Regions from separate parts of the Bradyrhizobium sp. 44 genome, predicted to be linked through region 1. Evidence: predicted binding sites of a transcription regulator. Region 1 holds the regulator's gene; each other region holds the start of a gene.

Evidence for each region. Region 1 encodes LexA, which represses DNA repair genes until DNA is damaged. Its sites were predicted from a motif close to TGTTCNNNNTGTGTTCNG; they were not measured.
Region 2: a site for LexA is predicted at 1,892-1,909, ahead of IVB41_RS04460 (DNA recombination protein RmuC). Genes of this name have one in related genera too.
Region 3: a site for LexA is predicted at 1,501-1,518, ahead of IVB41_RS15625 (helicase-related protein). Genes of this name have one in related genera too.

Annotation. Positions count from the first base shown of each region.
Region 1 covers NZ_JADPIY010000020.1:311,290-316,146, forward strand. The annotation lists gene IVB41_RS23645 (ComEC/Rec2 family competence protein) at 1-115, shown strand, start outside; gene IVB41_RS23650 (hypothetical protein) at 247-681, opposite strand; gene lexA (transcriptional repressor LexA) at 1,164-1,865, opposite strand; gene glp (gephyrin-like molybdotransferase Glp) at 2,042-3,253, opposite strand; gene IVB41_RS23665 (hypothetical protein) at 3,473-3,664, opposite strand; gene IVB41_RS23670 (HAD family phosphatase) at 3,833-4,465, opposite strand; gene IVB41_RS23675 (alpha-hydroxy acid oxidase) at 4,474-4,857, opposite strand, start outside.
Region 2 covers NZ_JADPIY010000008.1:528,382-533,238, forward strand. The annotation lists gene IVB41_RS04455 (AmpG family muropeptide MFS transporter) at 1-518, opposite strand, end outside; gene IVB41_RS04460 (DNA recombination protein RmuC) at 661-1,860, opposite strand; gene def (peptide deformylase) at 2,032-2,556, shown strand; gene fmt (methionyl-tRNA formyltransferase) at 2,691-3,614, shown strand; gene truA (tRNA pseudouridine(38-40) synthase TruA) at 3,735-4,472, shown strand; gene dapE (succinyl-diaminopimelate desuccinylase) at 4,637-4,857, opposite strand, start outside.
Region 3 covers NZ_JADPIY010000014.1:1,009,140-1,013,996, reverse strand. The annotation lists gene IVB41_RS15630 (DUF3108 domain-containing protein) at 383-1,192, shown strand; gene IVB41_RS15625 (helicase-related protein) at 1,799-4,857, shown strand, end outside.

The sequences.
Region 1 (4,857 bases):
GTTGCCAGCCGGCGCAGGCGAGGGTGATTTCGACGGCAGCCTTGCGCCCAAGGCGATCGCGCCCCGCATCAAGGACGCAACGCCGGCGGAGACCGACTTGCAGGCCGACGATTGATCTGACGGTGCGGAGCAATGCAGTGGATTGGTGCATCTGCTCGGATTCGCTGGGCGCAAACCACGCCATCTCGCCGGCCACGGCCGGCGATGGCAATTCAATCCTGACCTCCGACCCCGTAGGCGGCTGCGTCAGCCGATCGGCAGGCGCGTGACGGTCGGCTGCCTGTCGGCGATGACCTGCGCCTTGTGCTCGCGCTCCGTCACCGGCTGGGTCACAGGCAGTTGCAGCACGGTCGCGCGCTGGCCTTCGACGAGCTGCGTCACCAGCACATATTTGCCGTCCGGGAATTCGATCGCGTCATGATGGCGGTCGGGAACGTGCGGGTCGATCTTGCCGAACTTGCCCACGCGGGAATTGATGGTGCGCGTCCAAATCCAGCGATTGTCGTAGCGAACGTCGTCGGCGAAGGCGAGCTCCGTTCCCGGCAGCAGGCAGACGGCAACAGACGGATCGGCTGCCGAGGCGAAGCCTCGCGTCGAGGTGCCGCGGAAGCTTGTCGTGACGATCGTCTCGCCGACTTCGGCGGGGCGCGACGCGACGGCATGCAAGCTGTAGTCACACATCGGGTGCTCCTCATGCTGGGATAGCAACCCGCGTCTCTTCGAGGCGCAGGCCTCTATCAGAGTGGAAGCACGAACGCTCTGCTTGGTTGTGGGCAAATCTGCGGCTGGTTTCCGCAAGCCGCGATCACATTATCTTTCCCGCATTCAATAGGAACAAAGCCTGCTGCGATGCATTCGGGAGGCGCGTGTCCGAATGTTGCCGGCCCGGATATTGCCGACTTGGCTGCAACGGTTGCTCGATCGCATTCCGCACGTTGCGGACGATCGCTGGCCGCCATTTCCTCGAACACTTGGGCCGCGCAGCGGTGCTGCTTCGTGGGCATCGCGAGGAGCCAGCGCCGGAGGAGGGGCCGGATAGACTGTGCAGAACCAGAAAGACTATCCAGCCGGAGCGGACGATGATCCGCTCCAATCTCTGACCGGCAATGCCGATCGGAAGCGCGCGAGGCGCCTAGCACTCCCGGTATCAAGCACTCCCGGTATCAGTACTTCCGGTAAAGCCCGATCAGCTTGCCCTGAATCTTCACCCGGTTGGGCGGCAGGATGCGGACCTCATAGGCCGCGTTGGCGGGCTCGAGCGCGATCGAGGCGCCGCGACGGCGGAAGCGCTTCAGCGTCGCTTCCTCGTCGTCGATCAGCGCCACCACGATGTCGCCGGTATCGGCGCTCTCGTTGCGCTGAATCAGCGCCATGTCGCCGTCAAGGATGCCGGCCTCGACCATGGAATCACCGCGCACTTCGAGCGCGTAATGCTCGCCCGAGCCGAGCATGTCAGGCGGTACGCTGATAGTATGGCTGCGGGTCTGCAACGCCTCGATCGGCGTGCCGGCCGCGATGCGGCCCATCACCGGCACCGCGACGGGACGTTCGCCGTCGTCCGCGGGCAGGCTGGAGCTCGCACGCACCTTGCCGAGATTGCCCTCGATGACGCTCGGCGTGAAGCCGCGGCGGCTGCCGGCGGCTGCCTGGAGCTCCGGCAGCTTGATGACTTCAATCGCACGAGCGCGGTTGGGCAGGCGTCGGATGAAGCCACGCTCCTCGAGCGCCGTGATCAGGCGATGGATGCCCGACTTCGAGCGCAGGTCGAGCGCATCCTTCATCTCGTCGAAGGAGGGCGGTACGCCGCTTTCCTTCAGACGTTCACTGATGAACCGCAGAAGCTCGTATTGTTTGCGCGTTAACATCTCGACCAAAGTCCCCCGGTTGATGTCGTCCGATTCCGAGACGCTGAATTCGGCAATATGCCGCTACATGCTCGAAACAAATCATGAACGGACACTATATGTTCGATACATGTTCCGCAACTGCTTAATTTACCGTGAACAGAGCAAAGTTGGCGGAACGCGCATTGCCGGGGCGCTCAGACAGGGAGCCGCAACACTTCGCAAGCCGTGCCGGCTTCGGCCTTCGGCGCGAACGGTGCGCGCACGAGAAGTACCTGTGCTGCAGCGAGATTCGCAAGCAGCGAAGAGTCCTGATGATTGACGGGAAGAACGACGCGTGTGCCATCGTCACGCTCCTCCAGATGCGCGCGCAGATAGTCCTCGCGCTGGTCGTTGGCGCTGACATCGCGGCCGAGCACGGCGCGCTCACGGCGATGGTGAAGCACTGAACGGCCCGACAGGGCACGAATCAGCGGCACCATGAACAGGAAAGCGCACACGTAGGACGACACGGGATTGCCCGGCAGACCGATCACGCCCATTGCGCCGAGCCGCCCGTGCATCATCGGCTTGCCTGGCCGCATCGCGATCTTCCAGAACGCCATCGCGATGCCTTCGTCCCGCAGTGCCTGCTGGACCAGATCGTGGTCGCCGACCGATGCGCCTCCGGTCGTGATCAGGATGTCGGCGCCGCTCTCACGGGCGCGGCGGATGCCGGCGGTGGTGGCCTCCAGCGTGTCGGCGGCAATACCGAGGTCGATGGTCTCGGCGCCTTCGCTGCGGGCGAGCGCGTGCAGGGCGTAGCCGTTGGAATAGACGATCTGGCCGTGGCCGGGCGTGCTGCCCGGCATCACCAACTCGTCGCCGGTGGCGAGAATCGCGACCTTCGGACGCCCGTAAACGGCAAGGTGCGGATGATTCATCCCGGCGGCGAGCGCGAGGTCGCGCTCGGTGAGACGGCTTCCCTTGCGCAGGAGCACGTCGCCCTCGCGGAAATCGACGCCGGCGGGGCGGATGTGCCGACCGGCGATCGCGGCTTCCTTGATCGTGACACGCTTGCCGGCGGCGACGGTGTCCTCCTGGATCACGACGGCGTCCGCGCCACCGGGAACGACGCCGCCCGTGAAGATCCGCACGGCCTCGCCGGCGCCGACCATCCCCGCGAACGGTCGGCCCGCCGCGACTTCGCCGATGATGGTGAGCTCCGAATCGATCGTCGCGGCATCGGCCGCTCGCACCGCGTAGCCGTCCATCGCCGACATCGCCTGCGGCGGCTGCGTGCGCCGCGCCGCGACGTCACGCGCGAGCACGCGATGGTAGGCCTGGTCGAGGGAGATCATTTCCTCCGGCAGCGGCTCTGCACCCGCCAGCACCGCGGCAAGCGCGTCGGAAACCGGCATCAAGGCCACGGCGAAAACTCCTGCTCGGCACGTTCGGGCGAATGTTCCGCACGTCTTCTAGCCGAGCGCGGGCGCAGAGGCAAAACAGCCGAGCGGGTGCAGTCATCCCACCGCATTGTTCCGGAAGGCAGGATCAAGCGCGTTGCGGCATGATCCGAAGAACGTGCCAGATCGGCAGGACAATGGTCATGGCAAGACGAGAACGACGAGCGCCCCGGCCTGCATCGATCAGCTCCCTGGCTGCCCGTGAGTTACGTCGGGCGCCTTGGGTCCCTGATCCTTGTCGGGCAGCGGATCGGCCTGGGATTTCAGGTCGGCGGCCTTGCTCACAAGCTTGGCGGAAAGATCCGAATCTGAAGTTGTCCTGGCGAATTCAAGAAGAAGAGAGGCCTGCTTGGTGAGGTAGGTTTTGCCCAACACGATGATGCATCCGTCTGTAGAAGTCCCAACGGACTCTAGAGTCCGGAAGACGGTATTCCGTTCCGGGAACTCTGTATAAAAATGCACAAAGTGATCGGGTTCCTAAACTTCTTCAAAATTAGTCGCGTTGGGCCGCATCTCCGGGGGTCTCGCGGCGGCAGATCGTCGTCAGATGCCCAATGCTTTCAATGCGTTCCCCACATCACGCGGCGAAGTCACATGCACGGCCGTCAAGCCGCGCGCCCGCGCTCCCTCGATGTTTTCAGCAAGATCGTCGAAGAACACGATACGCCCGGCGGGCACGCCGATCGCCGCGACGACGTGGTCGAAGGCCTCGGCATCCGGTTTGCGCAGGCCGATGCTGGACGACAAATACAGCTCGCGGAAATGGCCGAGGAGGTCGGCATATTCCCTTGAGAAATGGTCCACGTGTGGCCGGTTGGTGTTGGAGAAAGCGTACAGCGGCATCTGCTTCGCTGCCCGCGGCAGCAGCTCGGCGATGTCAGGCATTTCGCCGGCGAAGATCGCGTTCCAGCCTTCCAGGAACTGCGCATCCGAAATGCCGATTCCAAGCGAGGCTCGCAGTGAGGCGAAATAGTCCTCATCGCTGATCTTGCCCATCTCGTGCAACCGATAGGCTTCGCTGTCCCGCACATAGCGCGCGACGATGGCTTCAGGCTTGCAGCCGGCATGTCCCGCCCAACAGGCGATCGCCTTGGAGAAATCAATATCGAGCACCACGCGGCCGAGATCGAACAGAAGCGCATCCGCGCTGCCGGGAGAGAGCGATGTCACCTGCATCCTTTCACTCAGTATCGATATGGCTCGTGGTCGAACAGTGGAAACGCGCTGAACACGCTCGGCGCGTTGGTTGCGGTCGCGTGGTGCAGGCAGGATTTGTTGACCTCGGCGAACGAGGTCGCACCCAAGAGGCCGAGGCAGCGCAGCACTTCGTCCTCGAGCAGCTCCAGCATGCGCGCCACGCCGGCTTCGCCGGCCGCCGCCAGCGCCCAGCATTGCAGCCGGCCGATGCCGACGAGGTCGGCGCCCGCTGCGATCGCCTTGACGATGTCGGTGCCGCGACAGACACCGCCATCGACCATGATCTTTGCGCGGCCGTTCACGGCGTCAACGATCTCGGGCAGCACGTGCATGGCGCCGCGACCGTGATCGAGCTGACGGCCGCCATGGTT
Region 2 (4,857 bases), on a different contig from region 1:
TAGGCCGCGACATAGGACGCCATGCCGGCAGCCTGCTCGCTTTCCGGCAGGCTCTCGACACGGAAGGCGTCGACCACGATGTCCTGCGTCGACGAGGCCGTCGCCACCAGCAATGCGCCGAGCGCGACGTAGAACGGCGAGCGCGCGGGATCGGTCAGCGCCAGCAGCAGGATGGCGACGATCAGCAGCAATTGCGAGAACAGCAGCCAGCCGCGCCGCCGCCCGAACGCGCGCGTGAACAGCGGCACATGCATCGCATCCACCAGCGGCGCCCACAGGAATTTCAGCGTGTAGGGCGTGCCGACCAGCGCAAACAGCCCGATGGTCTTGAGATCGACGCCCGATTCCCGCATCCACACCAGCAGCGTCGAGCCCGACAGCGCCAACGGCAGCCCGGACGAGAAGCCGAGGAACAGCACGATCAGCACCCGCGGCTGCAGGTAAACGGCAAGGCTGTCACGCCAGGAGGTGGGGGCCGTGCCGGGGCCGGCAGGCGAGGTCGCGTCGGGTGCGGTCATGGGGTGGTGTTAGCAGATTCTGGCGGCGCTGCCTCGGCCGCAAAACTCGTCATGCCCGGGCTTGTCCCGGGCATCCACGTTCTCGGTGTCGCTGAAAAAGGTCGTGGATGGCCGGGACAAGCCCGGCCATGACGACACGGGCTCATTCCCCCGCCTGGAGCTTCCGCGGGAACAGTTCGGCAGCGCCGGTCGCTACGAGATGCGGCGCTTCCGGCGCATCGCTCTTGCTGAAATCGAGCTCCTCGATGCGCCCGGCGCGTTTCTCGATCTTGTCGGCGGAGATCAGCACCTGCCGCACGTCCTCGTTCGCGTCGGCAAAATGCTTCTGGAGCTTCAGCACGCGATCGCGCAGGCGGCCGAGGTCGTCGCCGAGCTTGATCACCTCGGTGCGGATCTGGTCGGCGGCGTCGCGCATGCGCGCGTCCTTCATGATCTGCTGCATCACCTGGATCGCCAGCATCAAAAGCGACGGCGACACCAGCACGACACGGGCGCGATACGCCTTCTGGATGACGTCGTCGAAACCGTCGTGGATCTCGGCGTAGACCGATTCCGACGGCACGAACATCAGCGCCATGTCCTGGGTCTCGCCGGCGACGAGATATTTCTCGGCGATGTCGCTGACATGCTTCATGACGTCGCCGCGCAGCCGCTGCGTGGCGATGCGCTTCTCCTCGTCGGTGCGCGCGTCATGCAGCGCGGTCATCGCTTCCAGCGGAAACTTCGCGTCGATGCAGAGTGGCCGCTGGTCGGGCAGGAACACGACGCAGTCCGGACGCTTGCCGGTCGAGAGCGTGAACTGGAACTCGTAGGCGCCCTTCGGCAGACCATCCTGGACGATCGCTTCCATCCGCGCCTGACCGAAGGCGCCGCGCGACTGCTTGTTGGCGAGCACATCGCGCAGGGTCGTCACCTGCGTGGTGAGGTCGGTGAGGTTCTTGTGCGCGCTGTCGATGATGCCGAGCCGCTCGTGCAGCGCGCGCAGGCTCTCCATGGTGTTGCGGGTGGTGTGCTCCATGGACTGGCCGACGCGGTGGGTCACCGAATCCAGCCGCTCGTTGACCGCGCGTGCCATGTCGGCCTGGCGGCCGGCCAGCGTCTGGGTCATGGCGTCGACCCGCCCCGAAGCCTCGCTCTGGGCATGCAGCATCTGGCTGATGCGCTCCTCGAGTTCGTCGGCGCGGATGGCGTTGGCCATCGCGAGTTCCGCCCCGCGCCGCCCGGAGCGCGCGATCACGACGGCGATCACCACCATCAGGATGAGGACCAGGGCACCGAAGCCGATCAGCGCGTCCACGGTGCGCACCGGCCAGTCGCCGAGCATGAAAATGATCTCGTTCATGCCCCTGCTTTTAGCCGATTCGCTCGGCGGCACGAACGAATAGCGAACATTTAGTATAAATGCCCCGTTAATTTTTATGGTTAACGAAACCCGAAGTTTTATGGTTAGCGGAGGGTTAACGGGGTTCCCGGCCGCATTGACCGCATCGAACGCGCGGCTTAAATCGCGGCCATGGCCCTCAGAGAAATCATCATACTGCCCGACAAGCAGCTGCGTCTGGTCTCCAAGCCGATCGAGAAGGTCACGCCGGAGATACGAAAGCTTGCCGACGACATGTTCGAGACCATGTACGACGCGCCCGGCATCGGGCTCGCGGCGATTCAGATCGCGCGGCCGTTGCGGCTGATCACCATGGACCTCGCCAAGCCCGACCAGGACGGCGAGACCAAGCCCGAGCCGCGCGTCTTCATCAATCCGGAAATCATCGCCTCCTCGGAGGACCTGTCGGTCTACGAGGAAGGCTGCCTCTCGATCCCCGAATATTACGAGGAGGTCGAGCGTCCCGCGAAGGTGCGGGTGCGCTACACCGATCTCGACGGCAAGGTGCACGAGGAGGACGCCGAAGGCCTCTACGCCACCTGCATCCAGCACGAGATCGACCATCTCAACGGCGTGCTGTTTGTCGACTATCTGTCAAAACTCAAGCGCGACCGCGTGCTGAAGAAGTTCGAGAAAGCCGCCAAGCGCGCGGAGTGAGCCGGGTTCTCTCTCGTCGTCATGGCCGGGCTTGACCCGGCCATCCACGCCTTGCTTGCTTTGTCGCCAAGACCGTGGATGCCCGGGACAAGCTCGGGCATGACGGAGAAACAAGCCTTACCGAGCGCCGCCACATGCCCCTCCGCCTGATCTTCATGGGCACGCCCGATTTCTCCGTGCCGACGCTGCTCGAGCTCGTCGCGCACGGCCACGAGATCGCGGCCGTGTATACGCGCGCGCCCAAGCCCGGCGGCCGGCGTGGCCTGCAATTGCAGCCGACCCCGGTGGAAGAGGCCGCGCGAAAGCTTGGCGTGCCGGTGCTGACGCCGAAGACGTTGAAAACGCCGGAGGCGCTGGAAGAATTCCGCGCCTTCGACGCCGATGCCGCCGTCGTCGTCGCCTATGGCATGATCCTGCCGCAGGCGATCCTCGATGCGCCAAAGCTCGGCTGCTACAATCTGCACGCCTCGCTGCTGCCACGCTGGCGCGGTGCGGCTCCCATCAACCGCGCGATCATGGCCGGCGATGCCGAGAGCGGCGTGATGGTGATGAAGATGGATGTCGGCCTGGACACCGGTGACGTCGCCATGGCCGAGCGTCTCGCGATCACGGACAATATGACGGCGCTCGATCTGCACGATCGTCTGTCCCGGCTCGGTGCCGATCTGATGGTGCGCGCCATGGCCGCGCTCGACCGCGGCGGGCTCCAGCTCAAAAAGCAGAGCGAGGACGGCGTCACCTATGCCGCCAAGATCGACAAAGCCGAAGCGCGGATCGACTGGACCAGGCCCGCGCGGGAGGTGCTGCGTCATATCCACGGACTGTCGCCGTTTCCCGGCGCCTGGGCCGAGCTTGAGAATGCGCGGGTCAAGATCCTGCGTTGCGAGCTGGCGAAAGGCGCGGGCGCACCCGGTGAGGTGCTCGACGATCACCTCACCATCGCCTGCGGCGAGGGTGCAATCCGTCTGATCGAGCTCCAGCGCGAAGGCAAGGCACGCATGCAGGCCGCGGATTTCCTGCGCGGCGTGCCGTTGAAGACTGGCGCCAAATTCACCTGACGCTGTCATACCCCGCGAAGGCGGGGTATCCAGTACGCCGAGGCTTCTCGGTCGGACGGATAGGCTGCGGAGTACTGGATCGCCCGGTCGAGCCGGGCGATGACAGCGAAACTGGACAAGATGCCCCGCTACAAGCTCATCATTGAATATGACGGCGCACCGTTCTTCGGCTGGCAGGTGCAGGAGACGCTGCCCTCGGTGCAAGGCGCGCTGGAAGCGGCGGTGAAGGCGATGACCGGCGCGGATGCGCGCGTGCACGGCGCCGGGCGCACCGATGCCGGCGTGCACGCGCGCGGCCAGGTCGCGCATGTCGACATCGAGAAACAGTTTCCACCCGGCCGTTTTCGCGACGGGCTCAATGCGCATTTGCGCCCGCATCCGATCGCCGTGCTCGAGGCGGACGTCGTGCCTCATAGTTTCGAAGCGCGCTTCTCGGCCGTGAAGCGCCACTACCGCTACCGCATCGTCAACACCCGCGCCAATCTCGCGCTCGATGCCGGCCACGCCTGGCGCGTGCCGCGTCGGCTCGATGCCGAGGCCATGCATGCGGCGGCACAGCGCCTGCTCGGCAAGCACGATTTCACCACCTTTCGCGACACCGAGTGTCAGGCCAAATCGCCGGACAAGACGCTCGATCAGCTCGACGTGCTGCGCGACGGGCGCGAGATCATTATTCTCACCTCGGCGCGCTCGTTTCTGCACAGTCAGGTGCGCTCCATGGTGGGGTCGCTGATGTGGGTCGGTGAGGGCCGCTGGACCGCCGACGATCTCTCCGCAGCGCTCGCCGCCCGCAACCGCGCCGCCTGCGGCATCGTCGCTCCGCCGGACGGGCTGTATCTGATGCAGGTAGATTATTAGAGCGCGAGGCTGGAAACTCTCGCCACGCCCACCACTGTCATTCCCCGCGAAAGCGGGGAATCCAGTACGCCGCGGCCCCTCGGATCAATCACTGCTGTCTCGAATTACTGGATCGCCCGGTCAAGCCGGGCGATGACAGCGGAGTTTGGGCAGGCAATCGCGCCCTACCCAAAATACCTCGCCAAAATCCCGCGATACACCTTGGTTAGCTGCTCCAGATCCTGAACCGGCACGCGTTCGTCGACCTGGTGCATGGTCTGGCCGACCAGGCCGAATTCGATCACCGGGCAATAGCTCGAGATGAAGCGCGCATCCGAGGTGCCGCCTGAGGTCGACAGCTCCGGCTTGCGGCCCGTCACCTCCTCGATCGCGGACACCGCGAGTT
Region 3 (4,857 bases), on a different contig from region 1:
AGGGGCCGCGGCGTACTGGATGCCCCGGTCAAGCCGGGGCATGACAGCGGTGGAGGTGGCGGGGTGAGGTGCGCGCTTCTGACCCGCCCCGATCACCAAAACGGCAATGATTATCGCGTCTTACCATCACATAAAGGGCGTATTCGCGCCCGAAGAGTCCGGTGGAGTTCCGGACGCGGACTTGCCCGGACGCATTGCCTGGCGCGGTTTTTGGCTTAAGTAACAACCGTTCGCGCCCCGATTGGATTGTTTCGTGCTCACAACGCCTCATCTCGCGCCAAGTCTGCGTCCAAATGAGCTGCGCCCAAAAGAGCTGCGCTCAGCGGAGCGGGGCGCAAGGAATCCGCACGCAAGTCATCCGCGCTCTGCCGGCCGCTGGGTCATGGCGGCCCTTGGCGGGCTGGTTTTGGCGTGGGCGGCGGAGCCCGCGGCGGCGCAGGGCAAGCTCGAGGCGCAATACGAGGCGACGCTGGCGGGCATTCCCGTCGGCAAGGGCGCCTGGAACATCGACATCCAGGACGATGTGTTCGCGGCCGCGGCCTCCGGCGGCACCTCGGGGCTATTGAAATCCTTCGCGGGCGGGTCCGGCACCGGCGCCTCGCAAGGGCGCGTGGTCAACGGCGCGCTGGTGGCGACCGGCTACCAGGCCTCCACCACCACCTCGAAGAAGACCGAAGAGATCCGCATCACGCTCGACAAGGGCAATGTGAAGGATTTTGCCATCGTGCCGGAGCCTCCGGTCGATCCCGACCGCATCGTCGTCACCGACGCGCATCGCCGCGGCGTCTGGGACCCAATGACGGCCTCGCTGGTGCGCGTCTCAGGCAGCGGCGACGTGCTGTCGGCGGACGCCTGCCACGGCAGCGCCGCCGTGTTCGACGGCCGCATGCGCTACGAGCTCAAGCTCGATTTCAAGCGCATGGAAAACGTCAAGGCGGAGAAGGGCTATCACGGCCAGGTCGTGGTCTGCTCGCTGTATTTCGTGCCCATTGCCGGCTACATCCCCGACCGCCCGGTGATCAAATATCTCGCCGCCCAGCGCAACATCGAGGTCGCCTTCGCGCCGATCGCGGGAACGCGCATCCTGGTCCCGTTCTGGCTGAAAGTGCCGACCCCGCTCGGGCCGGCCATGCTGGAAGCGACGTCCTTCGTCACCAGCGCCCAGCCGCCCAAGGTGGCGAAGACGCAGTAGGCTCGGCGTCCCGCGCTGAACCTCCTTTTTCGGCGAAAATAAACACTAATGATTTCAACGACATGCCTACTGTGCATGGGGTTGTTTTCGCACTTTTTGTTTGGAGGGGGTCGAGGACCGGGAATCCATTTGACTCCTCCCCGATTCTGATTCGACTCCGCGCCGTCCCCAGCTTTAACGAATCCGCCATCGAAACGTCGCTTGTGCGGCGGGGCAAAACTCCATCTAGTGCGAACCCATAAGCCTCCCGCGACATGTTGCGTGAACGGAACAGGACTCACGGGGGAGTCTGCGATTCGGCCGCGATTCGTTCTCAACTCGTTCCGAAGCTTAAAGCCAACGGGAAAAGCGTCGCAAAGTGAGACAGTTGCGCGAGGTTCGGGGAGAATGCTCCCACACTCTCGGTGTCATCGCCCGGCTTGACCGGGCGATCCAGTACGCCGAGGCGTCTGTGATTGAGCCGAGAAGCCGCGGCGTACTGGATGCCCCGGTCAAGCCGGGGCATGACAGCGGAGAAGCCGAAGCCGGGTGACTTCCAGGCGCTTCGCGCCACAGCCCCAAAACAGCACTGACATTCGCCCCAATCGCCATTACCTAATCCCCCAGATGCCTTTTTCCTCCTCCCCCTTCGCTTCCGAGCGACTCCCCGGCGCCGGCGTCACTGCGGTGCTCGGGCCCACCAACACCGGCAAGACCCATCTCGCCATCGAGCGGATGCTCGCGCATCCCTCGGGCATGATCGGGCTGCCGCTGCGCCTGCTCGCGCGCGAGGTCTACAACAAGATCGCAGCAAGGGTCGGCCCCGATGCCGTCGCGCTCGTGACCGGCGAGGAGAAGATCAAGCCGAAATCGCCGCGCTATTGGGTCTCGACCGTCGAGGCGATGCCGCGGGATCTCGACGTCTCGTTTCTTGCTGTGGACGAGGTGCAGATCGCATCTGATCTGGAGCGCGGCCACGTCTTCACCGACCGCATCCTCAACCGCCGCGGCCGCGACGAGACGCTGCTGCTCGGCGCTGCGACGATGCGTCCGATCATCGAGCGGCTGCTGCCGGGCGTCTCCATGATCACGCGGCCGCGCCTGTCGCAGCTGGAATTCGCGGGCGATCGCAAGATCACGCGGCAGCCGCGCCGCACCGCCATCGTCGCCTTCTCGGCCGACGAGGTCTACGCCATCGCCGAGCTGATCCGTCGCCAGCATGGCGGCGCCGCCGTGGTGCTGGGCTCGCTCTCGCCGCGCACCCGCAACGCGCAGGTCGCGATGTTCCAGGACGGCGAGGTCGACTACCTCGTCGCCACCGACGCCGTCGGCATGGGCCTCAATCTCGACGTCGACCACGTCGCCTTTGCCTCCGATCGCAAGTTTGACGGCTACCAGTTCCGCCGGCTGACGCCGTCCGAATTCGGCCAGATCGCCGGCCGCGCCGGCCGCGCCACCCGCAACGGCACCTTCGGCACCACCGGTCGCTGCGCACCGTTCGAGCCCGAGCTCGTCAATGCGCTGCAGAACCACACCTTCGACCCCGTGAAGGTTTTGCAATGGCGCAATTCGAAGCTGGATTTCGCGTCCCTCGGCGCGCTTCAGGTCTCGCTGAACCTGGCCCCCGGCCATGAGGCGCTGACGCGCGCGCCCATCGCCGAGGACATGCGCGTGCTCGATCACGCCGCCCGCGACGCCGAGGTGCGCGATGTCGCGCATGGCAAGGACGCGGTGGAACGGCTGTGGGAGGCCTGCCAGGTCCCGGATTATCGAAAGCTGTCGCCGGCCGCCCATGCCGAGCTGGTCACGACGCTGTACGGCTTCCTGATGCGCAAGGGATGCATCCCCGACGCCTGGTTCAGGACCCAGATCGACCAGGCCGACCGCGTCGACGGCGATATCGACACGCTGTCGGCCCGGATCGCGCAGATTCGCACCTGGACCTTCGTCGCCAACCGTCCCGACTGGCTGAAAGACCCCGAACGCTGGCAGGGGATCGCCCGCGAGGTCGAAAATAAATTATCGGATGCGCTCCATGAACGCTTGACTGAGCGTTTCGTTGATCGCCGGACCAGTGTATTGATGCGCCGCCTGCGGGAGAACACGAGCTTGAATACGGAAATCGGCAAGACCGGCGAAGTCATCGTCGAAGGCCATGTCATCGGCCGCCTCGATGGCTTCACCTTTGCACCGGATGCGGCGGAAGCCGGCTCCGATGCGAAAGCGTTGCAGGCTGCAGCGCAGGCCGTGCTCGCCGGCGAGATCAACGCGCGCGCCGAAAAACTGGGCAATGCGCCGGACGAGCAGTTCGTGCTGACCTCGGAAGGCATGATCCGCTGGACCGGCGACGCCGTGGCGCGGCTGTCTGCCGCAGAGGACGCGCTGCATCCGCGCATCCGCATCATCTCCGACGAACGCCTCACGGGCGCCCCCCGCGACAAGGTGCAGGCCCGGCTCGAGCTCTGGCTCAAGACGCATATCGAAAAGCTGCTCGGGCCGCTGTTCGAGCTCAGCAAGGCCGAGGACGTCACCGGCATCGCCCGCGGTATCGCCTATCAGCTCGTCGAGGCGCTCGGCGTGCTGGAGCGCCCGAAGATCGCCAACGAGCTGAAGGACCTCGACCAGCCCTCGCGCGCGACCTTGCGCAAATACGGCGTCCGCTTCGGCGCCTATCACCTCTATTTTCCCGGCCTGCTCAAGCCGGCCGGGCGTGCGCTGGCCGCGCTGCTCTGGGCGCTGAAGCAGGACAATGTCGATCCCTCCGCGCTGTCGGGCGCGCAGCATCTGGCAAGCTCGGGCCGCACCTCGTTCCCGGTCGACAAGCAGCTGCCGCGCGACGCCTATCGCGTGCTCGGCTACAAGCAGGCCGGCGAGCGCGCCGTGCGCGTCGACATCCTCGAGCGCCTGGCCGACCTGATCCGTCCGGCGCTGGCCTGGCGCGAGAACGCGTCCGGCGAAAAGCCCGCCGGTGCGTTCGACGGCCGCAGCTTCGTGGTGACGCAGGCGATGACCTCGCTCACCGGTTCGGCCGGCGAGGATTTTGCGTCGGTGCTGCGTGCGCTCGGCTATCGCATGGACAAGCGCCCGCCGCTGCCGGCGAAGCCCGCTGCGGCTGTTGCCGAGATCCCTGTTGCTGAAGCCTCCAGCGAAGAGACACCCGCAACCGAAGCGCCGGTCGAGGACGCCGCCGCGCCCGCGGACACCGCGATCGAAGCCGCCGCCGAGCCTGTGACTGTCGAAGACGCGCCCGGCATGGAGCAGCACGACGAGCCCGCACACGACGAGCCGGCGCTTGAGGCTTCCGTCACGCCGGAAGACGCTCCCGGCATCGCGCCACCTGCGAAAGAGGCTGCGGCACCCGTTGAAGCTGCTGAAACCGCTCCCGCTGAAACCGCGTCTGCCGAAACCGCGCCTGCGGAGACTGCTGCAACCGAAGCTGCTGCGTCGGCCGATGCGGCTTCGCCTGTGGAGGCCGCCGCGACGCCCGCCGAGCCCGAGCTCATCGAGGTCTGGCGTCCCGCCGGCCGTCACGACGATCGCAAGCCGCGCCACGAGCGCCATCGCAACCCGCGTCACCAGCCGCGCCCGCAGGCGGCTGCTGAAGCCGGCGCCGCGCCTGCCGAAGGCGAAGCCCAGCCTGCCGCCGACGGCGAGAAGCGCGGTGAGCGTCATCGCCATGGCGGCGG